Regions from separate parts of the Kitasatospora sp. NPDC001159 genome, predicted to be linked through region 1. Evidence: riboswitches for the same ligand, from Rfam matches in the RefSeq annotation. Region 1 holds a riboswitch; the other holds the start of a gene.
What was found. Region 1 has a riboswitch for glycine ahead of gcvT (glycine cleavage system aminomethyltransferase GcvT). Riboswitches for the same ligand answer to the same signal wherever they lie in the genome.
Positions count from the first base shown of each region.

Region 2: linked by a shared signal. The riboswitch ahead of gcvP (aminomethyl-transferring glycine dehydrogenase) and the one ahead of gcvT (glycine cleavage system aminomethyltransferase GcvT) in region 1 are both predicted to bind glycine.

Region 1 covers NZ_JBSFJV010000004.1:49,265-52,664, forward strand. Annotated here, with positions in the region: gene ACWC9T_RS03560 (enhanced serine sensitivity protein SseB C-terminal domain-containing protein) at 1-311, opposite strand, end outside; gene ACWC9T_RS03565 (enhanced serine sensitivity protein SseB C-terminal domain-containing protein) at 428-1,213, opposite strand; glycine riboswitch at 1,426-1,530, shown strand; gene gcvT (glycine cleavage system aminomethyltransferase GcvT) at 1,763-2,899, shown strand; gene gcvH (glycine cleavage system protein GcvH) at 2,989-3,366, shown strand.
Region 2 covers NZ_JBSFJV010000010.1:117,516-120,915, forward strand. Annotated here, with positions in the region: gene gcvP (aminomethyl-transferring glycine dehydrogenase) at 1-2,055, opposite strand, end outside; glycine riboswitch at 2,294-2,397, opposite strand; partial or broken gene ACWC9T_RS08270 (PRC-barrel domain-containing protein) at 2,623-3,018, shown strand.

The sequences.
Region 1 (3,400 bases):
ATGACCTCGTGGGCCCGGGCCCAGCCGGAGGCCGTCAGCTGCTCGGGCGAGGTCACGGCCGGCGCGTAGCCGTGGCCGCTGATCTCCATGTTCCCGTACTGCGCGTCCGGACTGCCCGGCGTGCCGTGCCAGAGCAGCATCCAGACCTGACCGTCGGCCAGCGCGTGCAGCAGCCGCTCGTACGCGTCGAAGCGCTCCGGCGCGACCTCGCGCAGGGCGTGCTCCAACGCGCCCGGATCCGCCGCCGGGCGCCCGGCCGGCGCCTGGCCCCAGGGCCCCGGCACACCGCCCGTTCCCGCTCCCGCACTCATGCGCCCACCTCGCCGCGCCTCTTTCCTCAAACCAGCCGGCCCGTCGGCCGTCTGCACGCACCCTATGGCGCGGCACCGGCCACCGCCACGGCGACGTGCCTGTTAGCGGACCCCACTCACACCCGTGTGTAGAAAGGCAGTACCCGGGTGAGCAGCCACTCGACCACCGGGTCCTCGGCGAGGTCGAGAAGTACCAGGTGGACGCCGCCGGGCAGCGGCGCGGTTCCCAGCGCCCGGCCGAGCGCCTCGTTCACCGCGCCCGGGTCGGCCGGGGCGGCCGGGTCCAGCTGGACGCCCACGAACATCACGGTCGGTTCGCCCTCGATGCTGGCCAGCGCCCGGCGCGCGGTCAGCACCCCGGGCAGGGCCGACAGTTCCGCCCGGCAGGCGGCCAGGAAGTGCTCCGGGTCCTCGCCCGGCACCGGCTCGCGCAGCGCCACCCGGCCGCCGGTCGGCGCCTGAGGGTGCTGCTCCCAACGGTCTTCACGCGGCCCGCGGCGCAGCTCGGCCACGCCCTGCGGCGGCACCGGGATGCCCACCGCCGCCTCGGGGTTGACCGCGATGCCCACGCCCAGCGGCAGGCCGCGGGCGAACTCCCAGGCGGGCGCGATCGCGAAGGCCATCCCCGGCGCCTGCTGGAGGAACAGTTCCTGCGAGGAGAACACCGGCACGTACGGGTCGCCGGCCAGCTCGATGGTCGGCAGGTCCAGCGCCTGCCCGCTCGGGTCGCCCCCGGCCGGCAGCGGGATCCACACCTGGCTGCGGGCCAGCACCTCGATCACCCGCGGCGTCGCGCCCGGGTCGCCCAGCGCGGCCGTCAGCACCTGCTCCAGCTCGTTGGCCGGCCAGGCGCCGCCCGACGGCGCCGGCTCCGGCCCGCCCCACCCCTGCTGCTGCTCCACCGGGTACTCCATGCGCGCCTGAACCGCCCTCTGCCGGTCGGCTGCCCACTGCTGTGCCGACGCGGAGAAGTTTAGGGCTCGTGTTCGCCTCTGTGTCGTGTGACCGGTATGTCGTGTGACCGGGTCCCCCTCCCCTCCTCCGCGCGGACGTGCCATGATGTGCGCGTCCGTCGGCATGCGCCGCGGGCCCCCACAACTCCACACCGGCCGCTCGAACCCGCGCGGGAGAGCCCGGAGTGCCGCTCAGGCGGTACGGCCGGCGCCGAAGGAGCAAGTCCTCCCCGGAATCTCTCAGGCCCCCCTACCGCACGGGTTAGGCACATCTGGAAAGCGGCGCGCGGCCCTGTCGCGCGCCCACCCACGGTGCAAGCCGCCATGCTGTCCCCCAAGCTGGAAACAGCTGCGGGCAGGTGGGCGGTGAAGCTCTCAGGTTCGACGACAGATGGGGAGACCCACGCCGCCGCATGCCCGCGCGCAGGGTCGGGCCCCCGAGCGGGTCCGGTTCCGGCGCGTGCACCCCTGAGTGCCCCGACCGAGGAGTTCCTGGCCATGTCGTCCCTCCGCCTGACCGCGCTCGACGCGCTGCACCGCGCCCTCGGCGCGACCATGACCGACTTCGCCGGCTGGGACATGCCGCTGCGCTACGGCAGCGAGCGCGAGGAGCACCTCGCGGTCCGTACCAAGGCCGGTCTGTTCGACCTCTCGCACATGGGCGAGATCACCGTCACCGGCCCGCAGGCCGGCGAGATGCTGGACCACGCGCTGGTCGGCTTCGTCTCCGCGCTCGGTGAGCTGCGCGCCCGCTACACCATGATCTGCGCCGAGGACGGCGGCATCCTGGACGACCTGATCGTCTACCGCCTGCGCGAGGACGCCTTCCTGGTCGTCGCCAACGCCTCCAACGCCCAGCTGGTCCTGGACGAGCTGATCGCCCGCGCCAAGGGCTTCGACGCCGTCGTCACCGACGACCGCGACACCTACGCGCTGATCGCCGTCCAGGGTCCGGAGTCCACCGGGATCCTGGCCGGGACCACCGAGGCCGACCTGCCCGGCCTGAAGTACTACGCGATCCTCCCGGCCCAGGTCGCCGGCCGCAAGGTGCTGCTGGCCCGCACCGGCTACACCGGCGAGGACGGCTTCGAGATCTTCTGCCGCCCGGTCGACGCCGAGGCGATCTGGCAGGCGCTGACCGTCGCCGGCGAGGGCCACGGCCTGGTCCCGTGCGGCCTGTCCTGCCGCGACACCCTGCGCCTGGAGGCGGGCATGCCGCTGTACGGGCACGAGCTGTCCACCGACCTCACCCCGTTCGACGCGGGCCTGGGCCGGGTCGTCCGCTTCGACAAGACCACCAACGAGGGCGCCTTCGTCGGCCGCAAGGCGCTGGAGCAGGCCGCCGCCGCGGCCGAGACGCTGCGTGCTCAGGGCGGGGCACCGAAGGTGCTGGTCGGCCTGGTCTCCGAGGGCAAGCGGGTGCCGCGCGCCGAGTACACCGTGGTCTCCACCGAGGGCGCCCCGATCGGCCGGATCACCTCGGGCGCGCCGTCCCCGACCCTGGGCCGGCCGATCGCGATGGCCTACGTGGACGCGGCCCACGCGGCTCCCGGCACCACCGTCGCGGTGGACGTGCGCGGCAAGCACGAGCCGGTCCAGGTCGTGGCGCTGCCGTTCTACAAGCGCGCCCGCTGACACCCGCCTTTCCCCGTACCCGCACGTCGAAGCCGTCCGCGCGGCGGCCCGCTTCGTCGTACCCGCTTCCCATCCTGGAGAATGACGCCATGAGCAACCCCCAGCACCTGCAGTACACCAAGGAGCACGAGTGGCTGACGGCCGCCGAGGACGGTGTCTCCACGGTCGGTATCACCAAGCACGCCGCCGACGCGCTCGGTGACATCGTCTACGTGCAGCTGCCCGAGGTCGGCGACGCCGTGACCGCCGGCGAGACCTGCGGCGAGCTGGAGTCCACCAAGTCGGTCAGCGACCTGTACTCCCCGGTGACCGGCGAGGTCACCGAGGTCAACCAGGACGTCCTGGACGACAACGCCCTGGTCAACAGCGCCCCCTTCGAGGGCGGCTGGCTGTTCAAGGTCCGCGTGGAGTCCACGGACGAGCTGCTCAGCGCCGACGAGTACGACGCGCTCACCCACAGCGCCTGACCCGTTCGTGACGGGGCGGGCCCGTGCACGCGTC
Region 2 (3,400 bases), on a different contig from region 1:
GTAGACCTGGCCGCCGGCCTCGTGCACCAGGGCGCAGATGTCGGTGATCTGGGTCTCGTACACGCCGTGGGTCGACGGGTAGGTGACCATCAGCACCGAGAGGTTGTCGCGGTGCTGCTCGATCTTGGCCTTCAGGTCCTCGACGTCCACGTCGCCGTCGACCAGGGTCTTCACCACGACCACGCGCATGCCGGCCATCACCGCGGAGGCGGCGTTGGTGCCGTGCGCCGAGGACGGGATCAGGCAGACGTCGCGCTGGGTGTCACCGTTGGCGTGGTGGTAGGCACGGACGGCCAGCAGGCCGGCCAGCTCGCCCTGGGAGCCGGCGTTCGGCTGGATCGAGACGGCGTCGTAGCCGGTGACCTCGACCAGCTGCTGCTCCAGCTGGCGGATCAGGGTCAGGAAGCCCTCGGCCTGGTCGATCGGGGCGAAGGGGTGCAGCTGGCCGAACTCCGGCCAGGTCACCGCCTCCATCTCGGTGGTCGCGTTGAGCTTCATGGTGCAGGAGCCCAGCGGGATCATGCCGCGGTCCAGCGCGTAGTCCCGGTCCGACAGGCGACGCAGGTAGCGCAGCATGGCGGTCTCCGAGCGGTGGCTGTGGAAGACCGGGTGGGTCAGGTACTCGTCCTCGCGCAGCAGTGCGGCGGGCAGCGTCTCGGCGGCCTCGGCCACCTCGACGGCGGGCACGCCGAACGCGGCCCAGACGCCGGCCAGGTGCTCGCGGGTGGTGGTCTCGTCGGTGGAGATCGAGATCCGGTCCGCGCCGTCCTGGTGGACGTTGATGCCGTGGGTGCGGGCGGCGGCGGCGATCTCGGCGGCGCGGCCCGGGACGACGGCGGTGACGGTGTCGAAGAACTCACCGTGCAGCAGCTCGACGCCGCCCGCCCGCAGGCCCTCGGCGAGGGCGGCGGCGTAGCGGTGGGTGCGGCGGGCGATGTCGGCCAGACCGTCCGGGCCGTGGTAGACCGCGTACATCGAGGCCATCACGGCGAGCAGCACCTGGGCGGTGCAGATGTTGCTGGTGGCCTTCTCGCGGCGGATGTGCTGCTCGCGGGTCTGCAGCGCCAGGCGGTAGGCGCGGTTGCCGTCGGCGTCGACGGACACGCCGACCAGGCGGCCGGGCAGCGAGCGGGCGTACTCGGCACGCACCGACAGGTAACCGGCGTGCGGGCCGCCGAAGCCCATCGGCACGCCGAAGCGCTGCGAGGTGCCGCAGGCGATGTCGGCGCCCAGCGAGCCCGGGGACTTGAGCAGGGTCAGCGCCAGCAGGTCGGCGGCCACGGCGACGATCGCGCCCAGCCCGTGCGCCTGCTCGATCACCGGGGCGAGGTCTCGGACCACACCGGTGGCGCCCGGGTACTGCAGCAGCAGACCGAAGACGCCGCGCTCGGCGATCTCGGCCGGGATGCCCTCGGACAGGTCGGCGACGACGACCTCGACGCCGGTCGGCACGGCGCGGGTGTTGATCACCGCGACGGTCTGCGGCAGGGTCTCGGCGTCGACCAGGAAGACGCCGCCCTTGACCTTGGTGACGCGGCGGGCCAGCGCCATCGCCTCGGCGGCCGCGGTGCCCTCGTCCAGCAGCGAGGAGCCGGAGGTGGGCAGACCGGTCAGGTCGGAGACCAGGGTCTGGAAGTTGAGCAGCGCCTCCAGGCGGCCCTGCGAGATCTCCGGCTGGTACGGGGTGTACGCGGTGTACCAGGCCGGGTTCTCCATGACGTTGCGCAGGATCACCGGCGGGGTGAAGGTGCCGTAGTAGCCCAGGCCGATCATCGGCTGGAGCACCTTGTTGTGGCTCGCCAGCTCGCGCAGTTCGGCGAGGACCTGCGCCTCGCTGCGGCCGGCGGGCAGGTCCAGGGCGGTGATGGAGCGGATCGCCTCGGGAACGGCCGTGGCGGCGAGCTCGTCCAGCGAGCCGTAGCCGACGGACGCCAGCATCTTCTCCTGCGCGGCAGCGTCGGGGCCGATGTGGCGGTTCTCGAAGGGGCTGGCCAGCTCAAGCTCGGTGAGGGTCGAGGCGCCGGTGGGGCGTCCCGCGTTCGGCTGGGCGTTCATGGTGGTCGAGGCCTCCTGGTCACGGACCGGCGGGGGTACGCACGCCGACCGGCGTTCACCGCTGCGGACAGCGGACCGGCCTGGGCGGACGAACCCGAAAGGCCTCCCCCTCTGTCATCGGGACCTGAGAGCTTCGCCCGCACGTCGCGCTGGTGGCGCTCCGTCGGCTTGCACCGTCGGTGAGGGTGGTGATCGCCGGCTCCCGCGCCGGCGGTCCTGCCCTGCTTTCCAGAGTGACCTATCCCGCACGGTACGGATGCCTGAGAGATTCCGGGGAGGAGTTGCTCCTTCGGCGCCCCGACCAGCGGTTTTCGCCGTCGGGGACTCTCCCGAGCGGGCTCGGCGGTCGCCGCCCAGGGTACCAGCGGGAGGCCTTCCGATCACGGGTGCGTCAGGTCACTCGAGGTCTACGCGCGTCCCCCGGACGGCCCAGCGCGGAGCCCGTCCGGCGCACCCCGGTCGCGCCCGTCCGATTCATGCCTTTTGGTGTGAAGTGGCGGACGGGACGGCGCTCCGACCCGCCGTACCTGCGGGAGTTCCGCAGGCGCAGCGCACTGGAGGGCAAGAGTGCAGACCGACATCGACCCCCGGGACCTCATCGGCCACAAAGCGGTCGACCGCAACGGAGACAAGATCGGCACGGTCGACGAGGTGTACCTGGACGACGCCACCGGCCAGCCGGAATGGGCAGCCGTCCGGACCGGCGTCTTCGGCCGGGACGCCTTCGTCCCGCTCACCACCAGCGAGTTCTCCGACAACGAGCTCCGGGTGCCGTACGACAAGTCGCTGGTGAAGGACTCGCCGGACTTCGGCGTGGGCCAGCACCTCTCGCCCGCCCAGGAGCTCCAGCTCTACCGCTACTACGGCCTGGACACCCAGGTGGATGGCCGCCCGACCGGCTCGGAGGGCGGCCGGACCGCCCAGCCCGACCTCGACTTCAGCACCGCTCCAGCCGCCGAGGAGGGCAGCCGGACCGCCCAGCCCGACCTCGACTTCAGCACCACTCCAGCCGCCGAGGAGGGCAGCCGGACCGCCCAACGCGACCTCGACTTCGGCACCACTCCAGCCGCCGAGGAGGGCAGCCGGACCGCCCAACGCGACCTCGACTTCGGCACCACTCCGGCCGCCGCGGCCACCAAGCCGCTCGCTTTCCCCTCCCCCGATCCCGGCCCGACGACGACCACCGCCACCACCAGCAGCACCGCCACGGAGGCCAAGGCGCGGACCGTCGGCACCCCCACACCCGCCGCCACCCCCGCCGTCGAGCCCAAGCCGCGGCCCGCCGAGACCAGGGCCGCCCGTGCGCCCGCCACCGGCGGCGCCGCCTCCTCCTCGGCCCCGAGCG